4 regions of the Vreelandella janggokensis genome follow, and region 2 is predicted to be linked to each of the others. Evidence: predicted binding sites of a transcription regulator. Region 2 holds the regulator's gene; each other region holds the start of a gene.
What was found. Region 2 encodes LexA, which represses DNA repair genes until DNA is damaged. Its sites were predicted from a motif close to TACTGTNTANNTANACAGTA; they were not measured.
Positions count from the first base shown of each region.

Region 1: the regulator LexA is predicted to act here: its motif matches at 2,465-2,484, upstream of recN (DNA repair protein RecN).
Region 3: the regulator LexA is predicted to act here: its motif matches at 2,876-2,895, upstream of QC816_RS17985 (PA0069 family radical SAM protein).
Region 4: the regulator LexA is predicted to act here: its motif matches at 2,221-2,240, upstream of QC816_RS05145 (DNA topoisomerase III).

Region 1 covers NZ_JARWAJ010000005.1:53,379-58,233, forward strand. Annotated here, with positions in the region: gene dnaK (molecular chaperone DnaK) at 1-1,573, opposite strand, end outside; gene grpE (nucleotide exchange factor GrpE) at 1,697-2,335, opposite strand; gene recN (DNA repair protein RecN) at 2,533-4,206, shown strand; gene fur (ferric iron uptake transcriptional regulator) at 4,343-4,795, opposite strand.
Region 2 covers NZ_JARWAJ010000006.1:192,178-197,032, reverse strand. Annotated here, with positions in the region: gene nagZ (beta-N-acetylhexosaminidase) at 1-301, opposite strand, end outside; gene QC816_RS15985 (L,D-transpeptidase family protein) at 360-884, opposite strand; gene QC816_RS15980 (TetR/AcrR family transcriptional regulator) at 862-1,539, opposite strand; gene lexA (transcriptional repressor LexA) at 1,842-2,507, shown strand; gene purU (formyltetrahydrofolate deformylase) at 2,504-3,358, opposite strand; gene QC816_RS15965 (ribonuclease J) at 3,620-4,855, shown strand, end outside.
Region 3 covers NZ_JARWAJ010000009.1:42,306-47,160, forward strand. Annotated here, with positions in the region: gene QC816_RS17965 (rhomboid family intramembrane serine protease) at 1-293, shown strand, start outside; gene QC816_RS17970 (YeaC family protein) at 308-592, shown strand; gene QC816_RS17975 (DUF2797 domain-containing protein) at 576-1,421, shown strand; gene QC816_RS17980 (winged helix-turn-helix domain-containing protein) at 1,428-1,733, opposite strand; gene QC816_RS17985 (PA0069 family radical SAM protein) at 1,774-2,859, opposite strand; gene pgi (glucose-6-phosphate isomerase) at 3,104-4,771, opposite strand.
Region 4 covers NZ_JARWAJ010000001.1:1,131,845-1,136,699, reverse strand. Annotated here, with positions in the region: gene QC816_RS05160 (SEC-C metal-binding domain-containing protein) at 1-189, opposite strand, end outside; gene QC816_RS05155 (GNAT family N-acetyltransferase) at 342-935, shown strand; gene QC816_RS05150 (ABC1 kinase family protein) at 932-2,179, opposite strand; gene QC816_RS05145 (DNA topoisomerase III) at 2,352-4,277, shown strand; gene QC816_RS05140 (MgtC/SapB family protein) at 4,331-4,852, opposite strand.

The DNA of each region.
Region 1 (4,855 bases), on a different contig from region 2:
CGTCGGCGTGGGCTTCGGCGTCGCGTACCATCTGCTCGATCTCGTCTTCGGTCAGGCCGCTGGACGCCTTGATGACGATCGACTGTTCTTTGCCGGTCGCCTTGTCTTTCGCGGAGACGTTCAGGATACCGTTGGCATCCAGGTCGAAGGCTACTTCGATCTGCGGCACGCCGCGCGGCGCCGGCGGAATATCGGCAAGGTCAAAGCGACCCAGCGACTTGTTCTGCGACACTTGCTTGCGCTCACCCTGGACGGCGTGGATGGTCACCGCCGTCTGGTTGTCATCCGCCGTGGAGAAGGTTTGCGTCTTCTTGGTCGGGATGGTGGTGTTTTTCTCGATCAGCGGCGTCATCACGCCACCCAGGGTTTCGATGCCCAGGGTCAGCGGCGTTACATCGAGGAGCAGCACGTCTTTCACGTCGCCACCCAGAACGCCGCCCTGAATTGCGGCACCCACGGCCACGGCTTCGTCCGGGTTGACGTCTTTACGTGCATCCTTGCCGAAGAACTCAGCGGCTTTTTGCTGAACCAGCGGCATGCGCGTCTGACCACCGACCAGGATAACGTCGTCGATCTCGGAGGCCGACAGGCCGGCATCTTTCAGCGCCATCTTGCAGGGTTCCATCGAGCGCTGCACCAGATCGTCTACCAGCGACTCCAGCTTGGCGCGGGTCACTTTCACGTTCAGGTGCTTCGGACCGGTGTTATCGGCCGTGATATAGGGCAGATTGACATCGGTCTGCTGGGCACTGGAAAGTTCGATTTTGGCCTTCTCGGCGGCTTCTTTCAGACGCTGCATGGCCAGGTTATCGCCTGACAGGTCAATACCGCTGTCCGACTTGAACTGGTCAACCAGATAGTTGATCAGCGCCAGATCGAAGTCTTCACCACCCAGGAAGGTGTCACCGTTGGTGGCCAACACTTCAAACTGGGTTTCGCCGTCGACATCGGCGACTTCGATGATCGAAATATCAAAGGTACCGCCGCCCAGGTCGTATACCGCGATGGTTTTATCACCGCGTGACTTGTCCATGCCATAGGCAAGCGCCGCTGCGGTCGGCTCGTTGATGATACGCTTGACATCCAGACCGGCGATGCGGCCTGCATCTTTAGTGGCCTGGCGCTGGCTGTCATTGAAGTAAGCCGGCACGGTGATGACCGCTTCGGTGACGGTTTCACCAAGGTAGTCTTCTGCCGTCTTCTTCATTTTCTTGAGCACTTCCGCGCTCACCTGCGGCGGTGCCATTTTCTGGCCTTTCACTTCTACCCAGGCATCACCGTTATCGGCTTCGGTGATCTTGTACGGCACCATCTTGATATCTTTCTGAACAACGTCGTCTTTGAAACGACGGCCAATCAGGCGCTTGATAGCGTAAAGCGTATTTTCAGGATTGGTCACCGCTTGGCGCTTGGCGGCCTGACCGACGAGCGTCTCACCGTCTTCGGTGTACGCAATGATGGACGGCGTCGTACGGCCGCCTTCTGCGTTTTCAATGACTTTTGCACTGTCGCCATCGAGCACCGATACACAGGAGTTTGTGGTGCCCAAATCAATACCAATAATGCGTCCCATAATAAGAACCTCGTATTCGGTTGTTTCAATACATCAAACTGGTTGCGGGATTTCCCGCGGGGTTGCCCCTTTATCTGGGGGCCACCTGAGACTTTTCAAGGCCCTTTTTAGGCCTTTACTGCGTTATGACTCACTCGCTTTCTGACTGACCACGACCATGGCCGGGCGGACCAGGCGTCCATTCAGCAAGTAACCCTTCTGCATGACCTCCATGACCGTATTTGGCTCCTGCTCAGGGTTCGGCACCATCGCCATGGCTTCGTGGACCTGTGGGTCAAACGGCTCGCCCTGGGGATCGATGCTTTCAACGCCAAACTTGCTCAGCACATCCAGCTGCATCTTCAGGGTCATCGAGACCCCTTCGCGATGAACCTCGGAGGCGTCTTCCTGCATCGACTCAAGCGCTTTTTCCAGGCTGTCGATGACCGGCAGAAGCTCTTTAACAAACTTCTCCAAGGCGAATTTGCGCGCCTTTTCAGCCTCATGCTCCGCCCGGCGGCGCACGTTTTGCGCTTCGGCGGCTTCTCTTAGTGACTGATCCTGGGCTTCTGCCAGACGCTGCTCCAGATCCTGCACCTTGGCGGCCAGCGCATCGACTTCAGCCTCATCCTCGACACGATTGACGACGGTTTCATCGTCATTGACAAGGCCTTCCAGTTCGCCTTCAACCAGGCGATCTTCAGCTTCTTGCTCCGGCGTCTCTGCTTCCTGCTCGTGGCGAGCCAGCTCGTCGTCCATCGGGGTTTGCGGTTCTTTTGCCATGCCTAGCTCCTGCAACGTTCGAGAGGCGTGCGATACGCCCAAATAATAAATAGCAACGTAAATTGGCTCTGCACCGTATATGGGGACCATAAAAGCCATCTCAAGTGGGCATTGAAGCGTGTTTTCGACTACTGTATAAAACAACAATATTCAGACGCATTGACTACGCTCGTTCCGCTGCGCCTCAGGAGGCCCTCATGTTGACTCAGCTTGCCATTCGAGATTACGCGATCGTTGAGCACCTGGAACTCGACCTGACCCATGGCATGACCGCCATTACCGGCGAGACCGGGGCCGGCAAATCGATTCTGCTCGGCGCACTGGGCCTTTGCCTGGGCGAACGCGCCGACGCAGGCAGCGTGCGCCATGGCAGCGAACGCACTGACCTCTCAGCGCGTTTTGATATTCAGCATTTGCCCGCGGCAAGCGAGTGGCTTAGCAGCCGCGAACTGCCCAGTGACGAATGCCTGTTAAGGCGGGTGGTAACGGCAAGCGGGCGCTCCAAAGCATGGATCAACGGACAACCGGCCACGATCAGCGACCTCAAAGCGCTTGGGGAACACCTGGTGCAGATTCACGGCCAGCACGCCCACCAGGCGCTGATGCGCGAAGAAACCCATCTCGCACTACTCGACGATTATGCGGGCCTTCGCGACACCGCCCAGCAGCTGGCCGAGACGTACCGTGACTGGCGCAGCGCCAACCGTCGCCTCAAGCAGCGCAAGGAAGCCGGCAGCGAGGTAGAAGCCAAGCGACAGCTGCTGCGCTATCAGGTGGAGGAGCTCGATCAGTTGGGCCTTGCTGAAGGCGAACTGCAAACCCTTGAAGAAGAACAACACTCCCTGGCCCACGCCGATGAAACACTCCGCGAAACGCAGTTTGCTGCTGACTGCTGCGCCAGCGACGAGGGCGGGGCACTATCGTTGCTCAACCAGGCTTATACACATTTAAGCGCCTTGCCGGGCAGCGATAAGGGCACGTTATTTAACACTCTGGCGATGCTCAGCGACGCGCGCATTCAGGTCGAAGAGGCCGCCAGCGAGCTCAACCGCCTCGCCAGCACCACCGAACTCGACCCCGAGCGCCTGGCGTGGGTGGAAGAGCGTTTAGCGGACGTGCACCGTATTGCCCGCAAGCACCATGTGGCACCCGAAGAGGTTTGTGCACTGCATGCGGAGTTGAGCCGGGAAGTGGCCGAACTGGATAACAGCGAGAACGACATCGAGGCCTTGGGTGCCCAGGTAGCGGAACTTCGCGAGCGCTATCGACGTGACGCCAAGCACCTGAGCGAGGGACGCCAGAAAGCCGCCGTCCATTTGGGGAAGGAGGTCCAGCAGCAGCTAAGTTTCCTGGCCATGGGCAAGGCACGCTTTGAAGTGGAGGTCACGCCCAGGGATACACCGGCGGCGGAAGGCGTCGATCAGGTTCACTTTTTAATCAGCGCCAACCCCGGACAGCCCGCCAGACCGCTCACCAAAGTTGCCTCTGGCGGTGAGCTTTCGCGCATCAGCCTGGCTATCCAGGTCGTCGCCGCGTCTCACTCAACCATACCAAGCCTAGTGTTTGATGAAGTCGACGTCGGGGTTTCCGGTGCCACTGCAGAGATTGTCGGCCAGCTGCTCCGCAAGCTGGGCGAAAACGGCCAGGTAATGACCGTCACCCACCTGCCTCAGGTGGCCGCCCAGGCTCACCAGCACCTGCACATTGAGAAACACGCCCGGCGCGATACCACCCTGACGCACATGGCCCTGCTGGATGAACAGGGCAGAGTCAGCGAGCTGGCCCGCATGCTGGGCGGCGTCAAACTCTCGGACCAAACCCTGGCCCATGCCCGTGAAATGCTCAATGCCAGCCAGCGCCAGCCCCACTGACGATGGCGGGTCGAAGGGCTGCTGGGCAACCGTGTATTTCAAGCGCGCAATAAAACGCCCCTAGGCCGCCTGGTATTTAAGCCAGGCAGCCTAGAGGCATTAGGGCGTGCATCAAAGCCTGAGCTAGGGTTAGCCCCTATTTCTTATTAGTCGGCCCGCTGTCCTGGCGTGTTACGTCCGATCCTCGGGGGCGCACGTATAACACCAACGCATGGTCAACTAATTCATAGCCGTGCTCTTCAGCGATTTCTTGCTGGCGTCGCTCAATGATCTCGTCAACGAACTCAACGATTTCACCGCTTTCCAGACACACCATGTGGTCATGGTGATCTTCTTGCGTCATCTCGAATACCGCGTGGCCGCCATCGAAATTATGACGAATAACGAGGCCCGCCGACTCGAACTGAGTCAGCACACGGTAGACAGTTGCCAGCCCCACATCTTCGCCCGCATCTATCAGTGTTTTATACACTTCTTCTGCGCTAAGGTGGTGCTGACCCGATGCAGTTTCGAGAATCTGCAGGATTTTGACGCGCGGCAGGGTCACTTTCAGCCCGGCTTTACGTAATTCATGGTTCTTATCGGCCATGGTTGCTCTTCGCAGTAACAGGTTAGGTCGGGTATGATCGACCGAAACCACGATAGTGAA
Region 2 (4,855 bases):
GCCCCAGAGCCGCCGCACGATCCTTCTGGTAATACTCACCCAGCCGAGCCATTGGTGGCAGGCGCGTCAGTCCTTGCTTGATACGCTGAACGCGACCGCCTTCCTGATCCACTGCCAGCAACACGTTGGGGCGTAGCTTACTCACCTCGCTGCACAGGTCTCTGACCTGGTGGGCATCTTCCACATTGCGCGAAAACAAGATGACGCCACCCACCGAGGGCGATTTCAACAACTGCCTTTCTGCGGTGGTCAACGTTGTCCCTTCAAGGTCCAACATGACCGAGCCCAAAGGATGTGTCATAGCGGGGTGTCCAAAAAAGGCGCTAACTCTAGACGATGATTAGCGAGGAGTCCAACGATCAGCGGCTGTCGTGTAACCAGACAGGCGTTCCAGGTCCAGCATGCTCGAAAAGCCAAAGAAGATCTGCATTACGCAGCCGCACGCATCCATGAGAGGCTGGTTGACCCATGGGCTCATTCGGCGGCGTACCGTGCAGATAAATATAGCGTCGCTGGGAGTCGACCTGACCACCGCGGTTTATCCCCGGTTCCAGGCCACACAGCCATAGAATGCGCGTCAGAATCCAGTCTCGCTCGGGAAACGCCGCCGCCAGCTCGGCGTCAAATACTTCGCCCGTCCAGCGGCGGCCTTTAAAGACCGCGTTTTCCGGGGCATCAGTACCAATGGCGGCACGAATATAGTGCCAGCCAAGCGGCGTTTGCCCACTGCCCTGCCGATTACCCATGCCCTGGCGCCCGGTAGAAATTTCACACTCATGGCGACACATATCGCCTTGCCAGACGCGCAAGCTCTGCGACTGGGCGTTGATTTCCAGCCATAGCCCCTCGCGGGGCGGCATTTCAATGAGCGACGGTGTCTGCATGGTGCTCAATGTCCTTCTCATCAGGTAATGGCGCGTTCATCGCCGCCACCACTACCGGCCGCAGTCGGCGAACCAGGTCGCGGACCGAGACATGCTGGTGGTAATCCTTTTCGGCAATATCGCGCAGCGCATCCAGTCCCGAAAGCGTAAAGATGACGGTACCCAGCATAAAGTGTAGCCGCCAGAAGCGCTCAGCGTCGGGCAGATCCGGTGTCGCACGGCGAACCAGTTCGGTGAAACGGCTGAACACATCACCGTATTGCTGCTGGATGTAGCGTCGTAAATGCCCCTGAGCCTGGCTGTACGCAAGCCCCAGCAAACGCATGAAGACTTTGAGGCTATTGCGTTCGGCAGGCACCGTCAGCACGGTTGTGGCCATGGTTTCGAGGAGCACTTCAAGGGGGATGTCACGACCCTCGTAGCGCGCTTCGAGTTCGTCCAGAGCGCCATGAAAACGTTGGGAAAACGGATCCAGGTAGCGAGCAAACACCGCCTGGATGAGCGCCTTCTTGGATCCGAAGTGATAGTTCACCGCAGCAAGATTGACCCGAGCCTTGCTGGTGATGTTGCGTAAAGAGGTTTCGGCAAAGCCGCGCTCTGCAAAAAGCACTTCAGCAGTATCCAGAATGCGGGTCACCGTATCCGATTGAGCCATGCTGCTCTCCATAAGACGGGCCAAAAAGCGGGCCATAAAAAACGGATGTTTTAAACAAACCAGGATACTACGTTATCGTTTGTTACCTCTCAACGTATACCTGAACACCCAACCCTTATCCAACGCCGCTTTGCATCTTCATATACATCAATTTGTTAGCTGCCTTACCCCCATTATATACTGGACAGGAGAACATGCTGTATACTTAACCACATACTGTTAACTACATACTGACTGTTGACTACATACTGATAGGTAAACAGGAACGCAGTCTTGCTCACTTATTCAATCTGGAGGCTGGTATGTCGCGGCCATTAACTGTTCGTCAACAAAACGTGTTCGACTTTATTGTCAAGACCATGGCTGAGCTCGGCTATCCGCCCACCCGGGCTGAAATAGCCAAGGCACTGGGGTTCCGTTCACCCAATGCGGCAGAAGAACACTTACGCGCACTTGAGCGTAAAGGCGTCATTCGCATCATTCGCAATACGTCGCGCGGCATACGCCTGCCCAACCAGGAACACCAGGAAACGCCAGACGTGCTGCCAGCCTCAGGCGCAGACCCTGCCAACGGCCTGCCCATCATTGGCGAAGTCGCGGCGGGTAGCCCTATCCTGGCCGCTGAGCATATTGATCGCTACTGCCCGCTGCCCGCCGACTACTTCACGCCCAGAGCAGATTATCTGTTGCGCGTTCGCGGGCTGTCGATGCAGAACGTCGGCATCCTCGAAGGCGACCTTCTCGCCGTCCACCGCACCCAGCGCGTTCGGGATGGCCAGATTGTCGTTGCCAGGCTGGAAGACGAAGTCACCGTCAAGCGTTTCAAACGCGACGGGAATCACGTCACCCTGATCGCTGAAAACCCCGACTTCGACCCTATCCATATCGACCTACGCACCCAACCACTTGATATCGAAGGGGTTGGGGTCGGCGTTATTCGCGGTGGCAATGGCCAGGCGCTCGGCTAGCTGAACACGATGGTCTTGTTGCCATGCACCAGCACGCGGTCTTCCAGATGCCAGCGAAGACCGCGCGCGAGGACGGCTTTTTCAACATCGCGGCCAAAACGTACCAGATCGGTCGGCGTATGACAGTGGCTGACCCGGTGAATGTCCTGCTCGATGATGGGCCCTGCATCCAACTCCTGAGTCACGTAATGGCAGGTAGCCCCTATCAACTTGACGCCACGCTGGTAGGCTTGGTGATAGGGTTTGGCGCCAGCAAAAGACGGCAGAAAACTGTGGTGGATATTAATGACCTGCCCCGCATATCGTTCACACAACGCTGGCGGTAATATCTGCATGTAGCGAGCCAGCACGATACTGTCGGCCCGGGCATCATCAATATGCGCCTGCACCTGCTCAAAGGCCGCAGTCTTGTCTGCCGGATCCACCGGCACATGGTGATATGGTATTCCGTACCATTCCGTTAACGAACGCATGTCGTCATGGTTGGAAATCACACCCACGATATCGCAGTCCAGCTCACCCACCTGCCAGCGGTAAAGCAAATCGACAAGGCAATGGGATTCTCGCGAAACCATCAGGACAACCCGCTGCCGTTTCCGGGTATCGACCAGCGCCCAGTCCATGTCAAACCGCTCCGCCACCGGCTCGAAGGCTGAACGTAATACCTCTGCCGACATACCCAGCGAATCCGCCAATATTTCGTAGCGCATGAAAAAACGCCCGGTTTCCAGATCGGAATGCTGGCTGGCCTCGGTAATCGACCCTCCCTGGTCCGCGATAAAACTCGATACCTTCGCGACGATCCCCACCTGGTCCGGGCAGGACACCACCAAACGATAAAAATGCGACATAGTCATTACTCTTCACGGTTTGCCGGGCGACGATGATCGGGCCGTCCGCTGGCATTAAACAAACGTCTAGTGTACCGAATGAAGCGCTCGCAATCACCGCCCTTAATGGCAGTGATTGTTAGCCGCCCGCCCCATCCCGTATAGTTAACCAATTACTTTCTAGGCTTTATTAATCTGATGCATCCACCGCGCGTTCATATTCGTCCCCGTCGTCGCCCTCCCTTACGCCTCTTGCCGTTAGGCGGCTGCGGGGAAATTGGCATGAACCTGACGCTGTATGGGTACGAAGATCACTGGATCGTCGTGGATTGCGGCATGATGATTCGCCAGGATCTACCCAATGCGCCACTCCAGGTGCCCAACCTGGAAACCCCCAAAGCCCTGGGCATTGCCCCGCAAGCGCTCTACATCACCCACGGCCATGAAGACCACATTGGGGCGGTCGCTTGGCTCTGGCCCCACTGGCAATGCCCCATTTATGCAACGCCGCTGGCGGCAGGCTTGTTGCGCCTGAAGTTTGCCGAACATCAGCTCTCAAGCGCCGCCATTCATGTGGTCGAGCCAGGTGAGGCATTGGAAAGCGGGCCTTTCACCCTGCGCTTCCTGGCGGTTCCACACTCGATACCCGAGAGCTGCTCGCTGATGGTCATGGCAGGTCGCTATCGTGTATTGCACAGTGGCGATTGGAAGCTCGACCCTGATCCAATTATCGGCGCGCCGATCGATCAGACGCAATTCAAGGCCTTAGCGCCGGTTGATTTGGTAGTGGGGGATTCCACGAATGCCCCTCTACCCGGCCACTCAGGCAGCGAAGGCGATGTCGCCAAAGCGCTGGTCGAGACGCTCGCCAACTGCGAAGGCCGGATCATTGTCTCCTGCTTTGCCAGTAATCTCGCCCGGGTGTTGGCGATTGGCCGTGCCGCCTACCAGTGCGGGCGGCGCGTCAGCCTGATGGGGCGCTCGATGGAGCGCATGGTGGGTGTCGCACGCGGCCTCGGCTATCTGGACGATTTTCCTGCCATCGTGCCCGCCCATGACCTGGGTTATTTGCCGCCCGATGAAGTCGTGGTCATTGCCACCGGCAGCCAAGGTGAGCCACGCGCCGCCCTGCAGCGACTTGCCCAGGGGCGTCATCCTCACGTGGATTTACAGCCTGGTGACAACGTGATTTTTTCCGCCAAGGCCATTCCGGGTAACGAGAGGCCCATCGGGCAGTTGAAAAAGCGCCTTCAGCAGTTGGGCGTCGAGCTATTCGATGAGTTCAGTCATCCGCAGCTTCACGCGACCGGACATCCGGCACAGGACGAAATCACCCGCTTTTATCAATGGCTGACGCCAAGCCACCTGTTGCCGGTTCATGGTGAAAGCCTTCATCAACAGGCCCACCAGCAGCTGGCCGCGTCCCTGGGTATTCAAGCCCCCTTGGCGCCGGTCAATGGCGACTTGATCCGCTTCGATCAGCAGGGACTGCATCACGAGCAGCACTACCCGCAACCG
Region 3 (4,855 bases), on a different contig from region 2:
TGTTGGCGAATCTGGCCCAGTACGCGACGGGTACAGTGTTATTCGGCGGTATGTCGGGCGTCGTTTATGCCTTGCTGGGTCACGTATGGCTGATGTCTAGACGGGCTCCGGGAAGCGGTTTTTTTGTGCCGCAGATGCTCGTCGTGTTCATGCTGGGCTGGATGGTGTTTACCATGACCGACATGGCCGGGCTGGTAGGTTTTGGCAATGTTGCCAATGAGGCCCATCTTGGCGGATTGATCGTCGGCCTGATCACGGGCTGGTATTATAGCGCGCGGCGTTTACGGTCTTAACTGAGGAGTTTGGCATGAGCGACATGACCTTCGACAAAATGATCAACCAGATGACCCCGGCGATTTACGAGAGCCTCAAGCAGGCCGTATCGCTGCGCAAGTGGCCGGATGGACGCTACCTCACGGCTGAGCAGACCGAGTTGTGTCTGGAAGCCGTGATGCGCTATGAAGCGGAAAACAACGTGCCCGAAGCGAACCGTGTCGGGTATCTGGAACAGCGCACCTGTGGTGCTGGCGCCACCGGGCAGGGCGTTTCACCGGAAATGGCCGGTCTTGCCAAGGATGCGTCGCGTGACTGATGGGTTAGTGCAGGGGTGCTTGCGTAAAATGGCGGTGGAACCGGGCCCGACCCAGGCTCAACCTGTCAGCTACCAGCTGCGCGTGGGTGAACACCGCATTGACTTGAACGAGCGGTTGGGGTTTCCGTTACAGCTGCGTTGGAGTGGTGCTATCGCCTGCACCCACTGCGGTCGTGCAACCAAGAAAAGCTTTGCCCAGGGTTACTGCTACCCCTGCTTCAAGCGTCTGGCCCAATGTGATACCTGCATCATGAAGCCGGAAACGTGCCATTATTTTCAAGGCACCTGTCGCGACCCTGAATGGGGAGAGCAGCATTGCTTTCAGCCGCATATCGTTTACCTGGCCAACTCGTCGGGTTTGAAAGTGGGAATTACCCGTAAAACGCAAATGCCCACCCGTTGGCTGGACCAGGGGGCGATACAGGCCTTGCCGATTCTGGAAGTCGATACCCGCCAGCAATCAGGCTTTGTGGAGATGCTGTTCAAGGAACATGTCGGTGATCGCACCAACTGGCGGGCCATGCTCAAAGGCGATGTGGCGGAGCTTGATCTGAAAGCCGAACGCGATCGCCTGATGGCCGCAACCGCCAGCGGCCTTGGGCAACTTAGAAGCGAGTATGGGGCGGATGCCATTCGCGAACTGGATGGCCAATACCATGCCTTTCACTATCCGGTGGAGACCTTCCCACGCAAGATTATGTCGCACAACTTTGACAAACAGCCGGAGGTCAGCGGTATCTTGCAGGGGATTAAAGGCCAGTACTTGATGCTGGATACCGGCGTGATCAATCTGCGTAAGTTTACCGGTTATGAGGTTAGCGTCGCTTAATACTGCTTAGGCGTCACCGTAGCCCAGTGCCTCTTGCAGGTATTGGGCGTGACTTGCCACCCAGCGTGGGTCAATCGCCCCCCAATCACGTATCTGATAGCGGCCGATGTTATGCCGCTCTCCCTTATCCTTTTCGAACACACACTCGATATCCAACTCAGCAAGCGAAGTAATGGTATCTTGCGCGGTGCGCCTTGGCATGCCGGTCGCCTCAATCAAGGCCGGGACGCTGGCAGCGCCTTGGTCAATCAGGTACGCCACGTACAGGCGACGGTAAAAGCTCGATTTGGTTTTGCTTAACGGCGCGGGCATGGCGCATCCTTTATGGGGTTCGACAGTAACGCTGCCCAGTCTAATAGAATAAATCCCCTTGCGCGCGCGGCGGGCGAAAATCGCGGGTATTCAATCCCTGCTCGGTGCGGGACTGCAACTTCCACTGGCGGCTGGCACGATTAAACCGCTGGCTGATCATTTCGGCAAACACCCCTTCACCGCGGAAACGCTTGCCAAAGCGGGCGTCATAATCCTTCCCACCACGGCACTGTCGAATCAAGCTCATCACTTTGGCAGCCCGCTCGGGGTAGTGGGCTTCCAGCCACGCCTCGAATAACGGCGCCACTTCATGGGGCAGGCGCAATAGCATCCAGGTAGCGGTGCGCGCCCCCGCTCGGCTGGCGGCTTCAAGAATCCGCTCAATTTCATGGTCGGTCAGCCCAGGGATAATCGGCGAAACCAGCGTGCCCACAGGAATCCCCGCCGTATTCAGCTCGCGGATGATTTTCAGACGGGCTTGAGGCGACGCCGTGCGCGGCTCCAGGGTGCGTTTCAGGTTGGCATCCAGACTGGTAAGGCTGACAAAAACCCGCACCAAACGGTGTTCGGCCATTTCTGAAAGCAACTCCAGGTCTCTCAGTATCAGGCTGCTTTTAGTCACAATGGTGACCGGATGGCGACATTCCAATAACAACTCAAGCAAGCGACGGGTGGTTTGGTGTTTCGCCTCCAGTGGCTGGTAGCAGTCGGTATTGCCGGAAAGGTTAATCGGACGGCATACGTAATTAGGGTGGCACAGCTCGTCGGTTAACCGCTCCACTAAACCGCTGCGGGCAATCAGCCTGGTTTCAAAATCCAGCCCTGGCGATAAATCCCAATACGCATGGGAAGGGCGGGCATAGCAGTAAACGCAGCCATGCTCGCAGCCACGGTATGGATTCAGCGAGCGATCAAACGGCAAATCCGGCGAGGTGTTCCACGACAGCGCGCTTTTGCTCACTTCCTCGCGCACCTCGGTTACGATACTTGTGGATGTTTCCTCCCGCCACCAGCCATCGTCTTCCGCAACGCTTTGGGTGGGTGCAAAGCGGTTATGCGGGTCGTACGTCGCTCCACGTCCTTTGCGCACCGAGGAACTGCCATCAGCGTAATGAAAAGCCGTCATTTGCCACCCCGTTTATATATGGCTATATATACAGTATATGATGTTTTGTCCAGTGTGCAAGAATGAGTAAAGAGCCATGTTTGGTTGCTTCAGCCTTTCCCGGCCAACCAGGGGAAACAGGCTAGGTCAGGCGGTGGGGTAGGTCGGGATATCGAAAAATGGTTGTATGGACGGTAAATGCAAAACGCCTTGGCTCTCTAAAGCCAAGGCGTTTCACGTTATCCAGCACGTGACTCGCTAGTGCTTAGCGCTTTTTCCGCGTGGTTTTTTTATCGCCGTTGGCTTTTTCGGCGCTGTCTTCACTTCCCCCATTGCCGGGAAAATGGCCGCGCAACAGCTCCAGCAGTCCCTGGGTCGAGGCATCGAAGTCGGCGGCGTTGGTGTCGATGCGTTCGCTGATTTCACCGGCGATACGTTTGCCCAGCTGCACGCCCCACTGGTCGAAAGAGTTGATGTTCCAGATAACGCCTTGCACGAACACCTTATGCTCGTAGAGCGCGATCAGGGCACCCAGGTTTTTCGGCGTCAGCTCGTCCAGCAGCAGGGTGCTTGATGGGCGATTGCCGGGGCAGCTGTAGGGGTCATGCTGGCTGAGCTCCTTGCTGTCTCCCTGGCTGCCTTCCATAAAGGCGTTGGCCTGGGCGAGCATGTTGGTCAGCAGCGCGAAGTGGTGGTCTTCGACACCCGGCTCGGGCTTGAGTGAGGCGATAAAGTCGATGGGCACGTAGCGCGTGCCCTGGTGCAGCAACTGGAAGAAAGCGTGCTGACCGTTGGAGCCGGTCTGGCCCCACACAATCGGGCCGGTCTTGTAATTCACCGGGTGGCCGAAGATGTCCACCGACTTGCCGTTGGACTCCATATCCAACTGCTGGAGAAACGAAGGCAACTGGTGCAGGGCCTGGTCGTAAGGCACGATGGCTTGGGTTTCCGCACCAATGAAATTGATGTACCAGATACCGATCAGCGCCATCAGCACGGGCATGTTCTCGGAGAAGGGCGCTTCAATGAAGTGGTTATCCATCTCGTGAGCGCCTTCCAGCAGCTCGATGAAGCCCTCAAAGCCAATCGAGAGCGCAATCGGCAGGCCAATTGATGACCACATGGAGTAACGCCCGCCGACCCAGGCCCAGAACTCGAACACGTTCTCTTCACGAATGCCGAATTCCATCGCCGCGCGGCGGTTGGTGGAGGCAGCGATAAAGTGCGCGCCCACATCGGCGTCTTCACCGGCGTTCTCCAGGAACCAGCGCCGCGCGGTCTTGGCGTTGAGCAGGGTTTCCTGGGTAGAGAAGGTCTTGGTCGAGACGATGAACAGCGTGGTGGCTGGGTCGAGACGCGACAGCACCTTCTGAATATGGGTGCCGTCCACGTTGGAAACAAAGTGGAAGTGCAACTCTGGGTGGCGGTACTTCAATAGCGCACGGACGGCCATGTTGGGGCCCAGGTCCGACCCGCCAATGCCAATGTTGACCACGTCCTTGATGCGCTTGCCGCTATAGCCTTTCCACTCGCCGCTGCGCACCGCCTCGGAAAACTGCTTGATCTGCTCGCGGGTACGGGTGATTTCGGGCATCACGTCCTTGCCGTCGACAAATACCGGATCATCGCCGAGGTGGCGAAGCGCGGTGTGGAGAACCGGACGGTCTTCGGTGACGTTGATGATATCGCCCGAAAACATCTGGGCTCGGCGCTGGACGAGGGCGGAGTGGTCGGCCAGTTCGATCAGTTTGGCCTTGACCTCGTCGGATACGTGGTGCTTCGAGTAGTCGAGGAAAAGACCGCCCACCCGCAGGCTCATTTTTTCAAAGCGCTGCGGGTCATTGGTGAAATAGTCACGAATGCGATCGTTAGCGGTTTTGTCGCGCAGGCGTTCGAGTGCCTGCCACGTCACACTGCGGGTCAGCTGAAACATAGCGGTGTCCGTTGTTGTAGGTCGGCGAGTTGCCTTGATGTTATGTGTGTAAAAATACTACATAAAACGCGTGCTGTGGCAAAC
Region 4 (4,855 bases), on a different contig from region 2:
CCGTTCCAATGGCGTTTGCGACCATAGAATGGGGGCAAGCGCCTGAGCCGTCGCCAGATCATCATTGAAATATTCCGCCCCCTCGGCACGCACCCAGGTCATAAAATCGGGGTAGTGTTCATCCTGCCTGATAGCCGAGAGTGCCCCGGAGGCAAATCCCAGCAGCTGATCGACCCATACCGCCAGCATTGCCGTCTCCACTTATAAAAGACCCTATTGAAAAGCGACATAGTCTAGCATGACCATTGGGGGCACGCAGAGAGGATTGGCAAGATCGCCAAGGGCTGCCAGCGGGAAACGCTTCTACCCACCCGGCCAACGTTTATCTGGAGAGCAACCCAATGGACACATTGACACTAACCACCTGCCAAGGGGCCGAAATAACGCCTCATGTCCAGGCACTGGCACGCCTGCGCATTGAGGTATTTCGTGACTACCCCTACCTCTACGATGGTGACCTAAGCTACGAAGCGGATTACCTGGGTCGCTACGCGGATAATCCAGACAGCCTGTTCGTCCTGGTCTTCGACGGCGAATCATTGGTGGGCGCCGCCACCGGACAGCCGCTGGCCGATGAAGTCGACGAGTTCCGTCGCCCGTTCCAGGCCAACGGCATTGATCCCTCGAGCGTGTTTTATTATGGGGAATCGGTGCTGCTTCATGATTACCGTGGACGCGGCATCGGCAAACGCTTCATGGCCGAACGAGAGGCACATGCCAAGCTCAGAGGGTTTGATAGAGTCGCTTTCTGCGCTGTTGAGCGCCCCGCCGGCCATCCACTGGCGCCATCCAATTATCGTCCGCTGCATGACTTCTGGAATGCCCAGGGTTACCAACGCCACCCAGAACTCGCCACCACTTTCGCCTGGAAAGATATCGGCGAAAATGAAGAAAGCCACAAATCAATGGTGTTCTGGATGAAGCGTCTCGATTAAGCCACTCGGGCCCATTCAAGCAGGGGGGCCGTCCGCGAGTGCATATCAAGCCTTGCCTGTAAGCGCACCAGGTTCCAGTAATGGCCATTGAGGGCGCGTGAAAGTAGCAGCGTATCGGCGGGGGGCTGCAGACGGTCCATGGCCCCCCATACCTTGGGCGTCAGTTCGCGCAGGCGGCGATGGACGCGCACATCGCTGAAGTCCTGTTCACCGGGGCTAAACAGCGGCGCCACGCACTCGGCGGACTCGCGATAAAGCGATAAGGGGGCGCCCTGCCCCTGGCGGCCCCCCATTTGCATCAGCGCTTCATCCATTGCCATCGGATCATGGGCAAGGGTCGCGTTGAGGAGTTGCATCATCGCTTTCAAGCGGGTCTCGGGCACTGGAATCACCGCGCCAAAGTCGTATATCACCAACCGGCCTTGATCATCGGCCGCAAAATTACCCGCATGCGGGTCGGCGTGCAGCTCGCCGTAGGTAAACAATTCCTCGGTGATCCAGTCCGCCAACGCCACGGCGATTTTCTGGCGGGTGTCATCGTCAGCGCTTTCCAGATCGCGCAGCGGTGTACCACCCACAAAACGCATCGCCAGCACATGTTGGCCGGAAAGCTCAAAAAGCGGCTCGGGTATCACCAAGCGGCTATCGGCCTGGTAGCGTTCGCGGTAACGGGCCATGGCATCGGCCTCGGCGCGATAATCAAGCTCGTCGCGTAGCCCCGCTGCCAGCTCTTCAAACAGCGCATCCAGGCGCGCCTGGGGCACCTTGAACCAGCGGCCCAATCCCATGATACGCTTTACCTGCTTGAGATCGCTTTCCAGCACGTCGGCAAGCCCGGGGTACTGCACCTTTAGCACCACTGTTTCGCCGGCATGGGTGACCGCCTTGTGCACCTGCCCCATGGAAGCGCTGGCGAAGGGCCGCTCTTCGATGTCCCGAAAGTGCGAATCCAGCTCGCCGTACTGCATCACCAGCGCCTCGCGTATGCGCGGCCAGGGCATCGGCTCCGCCTGGCGTTGAAGGCGCGACAGCTCCTCGGCCAGGTCCGGCGGCAAGAGGTCATCCCACTGGGACATGATCTGCGCCAGCTTCATGGCCGGGCCTTTCAGCTCGGATAGTCCCTCAAATAGCGCCTCGCCCAGAGCCCGCCAGTCTGCCTGGCCACCCAGGCGTGTCTTGAGTAGCGCCCCGCCAGTGCGTGCCCCCAACCCCATCAAACGTCGTGTTCTGCCGCGATCTCGCATTTAAGTCGCCTCGTTGAGCATCTGACAAGCAGCTTACGCAATCCTATCAAATTATACAAAAGCTATACGCATAATTACTGAACATCATTTCCTCGACAACCCCTACTATGCGCTTCCGGGTGTGGTGTCTGTTACCATATTCCTACGTTACACAATTTAAGGCATCTCCCGCATGCGCTTGATTATCGCCGAAAAACCCAGCCTTGCCCGGGCAATTGCCGATGCACTTCCCGGGAGCGGAAAACGACAGGACGGCGCCATTCACTGCGGCGATACCACGGTTACCTGGTGCCTGGGACACCTCCTGGAACAGGCAGCCCCGGAGGCCTACGACCCTGCCGATAAACAATGGCGATTGGATCGGCTACCCATTGTGCCGCAGCAGTGGAAATTGATGCCGCGCTCAAAAGCGCGCGGGCAACTGGCGGTGATACGCAAGCTGATTAAACAGGCAAGCGAGGTCGTTCACGCCGGTGACCCGGATCGCGAAGGTCAATTGCTGGTACAGGAAGTGATCGACTACATGAAGTACCGCGGCCCGGTACAACGGCTGCTGATCAGCGACCTCAACAGGCCCGCCGTCAGCCGCGCCCTTGCCAGTCTGCGACCCAACGCCGAGTACCAGCCACTGTTCCAGGCGGCCCAGGCACGCGCCCGTGCTGACTGGCTCTACGGCATCAATCTGACCCGCGCCTGGACGCTCACCGGCCGCCAGGCAGGCCACGACGGCGTGCTTTCCGTAGGTCGCGTACAAACCCCGGTGCTGGGCTTGATCGTGCGCCGCGACAACGCTATTCGAGACTTTGTGCCCCACCCTTTTTACCCCCTTTGGGTCGACCTCAAGGTTGCTCAGGGCCAGCTGCGCGCCTGGTGGGCACCCAAGGAACACCAGCCATTAGATGACCAGGGGCGCTTGATCGACCGCCGACCCGCCGACGCATTGGCAGCGCAGCTACCCGGCGCCTCGGGTCAATTGACCCAACTCGACCAGCAGGAAAAACGCCAGGCACCGCCGCTGCCGTACTCGCTCTCAGCCCTTCAGGTCGACGCTGCCCGCCGTCACGGGCTTTCTGCACAGGTAGTACTGGATATTTGCCAGCGGCTATACGAGCAGCACAAGCTGATTACCTACCCGCGCTCCGACTGCCGCTACCTGCCCGAAGAGCACCTCCCGCTTGCCCAGCGCAGCCTGAGCGGCGCCTGCCAGAACGATGAAGCCCTTCAACAGTGGCTGAAAGGCGCGGACTTTTCGCTACGTTCCAAAGCCTGGAACGACAAGCAGGTAGGCGCCCACCACGCGATCGCCCCCAGCGGCAAGCCAGCAGATTTCAACCAGCTCTCCGCGACCGAAGGGCATGTCTTTCGATTGATCGTACGCAACGTTATGGCCCAGTTTTACCGTCCGCTGCGCACCTTTGAGGTAAAAGCCGAGTTTACGCTGCTTAATGAAGCCTTCCGCGCTCGCGGCCAAAGCATTCTTGACCCCGGCTGGAAACCGCTGTTTACCACCCGCGATGAAAGCCCGCCGCTGCCGCCGCTCACCCAAGGAGAAACCTGCCAGGCGATGGGTGCAGGCGTTGAGGAGAAGGAAACCCGCCCACCGGAACCCTTCACCGATGCCAGCCTGATCAAGGCAATGATGAACATCGGCCGCTACGTAGACGATCCTGCCGTGCGTCGCACCCTGCGCGACACCGATGGCCTGGGCACCGAAGCCACCCGCGCCGGCATCATCGAAACCCTGGTGCAGCGCGGCTACCTGGTCCGCAAGCAAAAAGCCCTGCGTGCCACCAAGCTCGGCAGCGCGCTCATCGCCGCCTTGCCCAGCGCCGTGAGCACGCCGGAACGCACCGCGCTTTGGGAACAGCGACTGCGCGCTATTTCCGAACAGCAGGATGACGCCAACACCTTTCAGCAGGCATTACTGGACGACTTGCGCGGCCTGCTCAGCCACAGCGACGCCGCCAGGCTACGCAACAGCCTGCAAACGGCACAGGGCGAAGCCGGTGGCCCGGTGAAGCGCGCTAGTAAGCCGAGAAAACGTTATAGCAAGAAGAAAGCCAACAGCAGGGGCAGTCGTAAAACAACAGTGCAGTAAAGCTAACGCCTTATCGACTTGGCAGCTAATGGGGCAATGGTCGTTTGGTGCCCTCAAACATCAGAATCATCTTCATCATCATCATCCCCTAAGTGTGACGTTTTTTTCTTGCTGATCGGGCGCGAAAAGAAAGGCACCACGTAAAGCACCATCCAGGCCAGCAGCGTACATAAAACGGCTGTTTGCTCACGCCCCAGACCAACGGCTACCCCAATGGCGGCCGTCAGCCAAATACCGGCCGCCGTGGTGAGTCCTGACGTGCCTTGTTCGTCTTTGCGGGTAATGATGGTGCCGGCACACAGAAAACCGATGCCTGCAATGACACCCTGAATGACGCGACTCATCTCTGCATCAGAAATACCCGTCTGTTCAGGAATAAAAATGAATAAAGCAGCACCCATGCAGACCAGCATGTGGGTCCGTATACCAGCCGCCTTGCCTCGCTGCTCTCGCTCGAGCCCCAACAGGCCACCGAGAACAGCTGCCAATAGTAGCCGGATCACCACAATGATGAGTTCGCCTAAGTCGTTGAATTCCGAAAACTCGGAGGCGATGATATTTCTAATTGCTTCCACCTT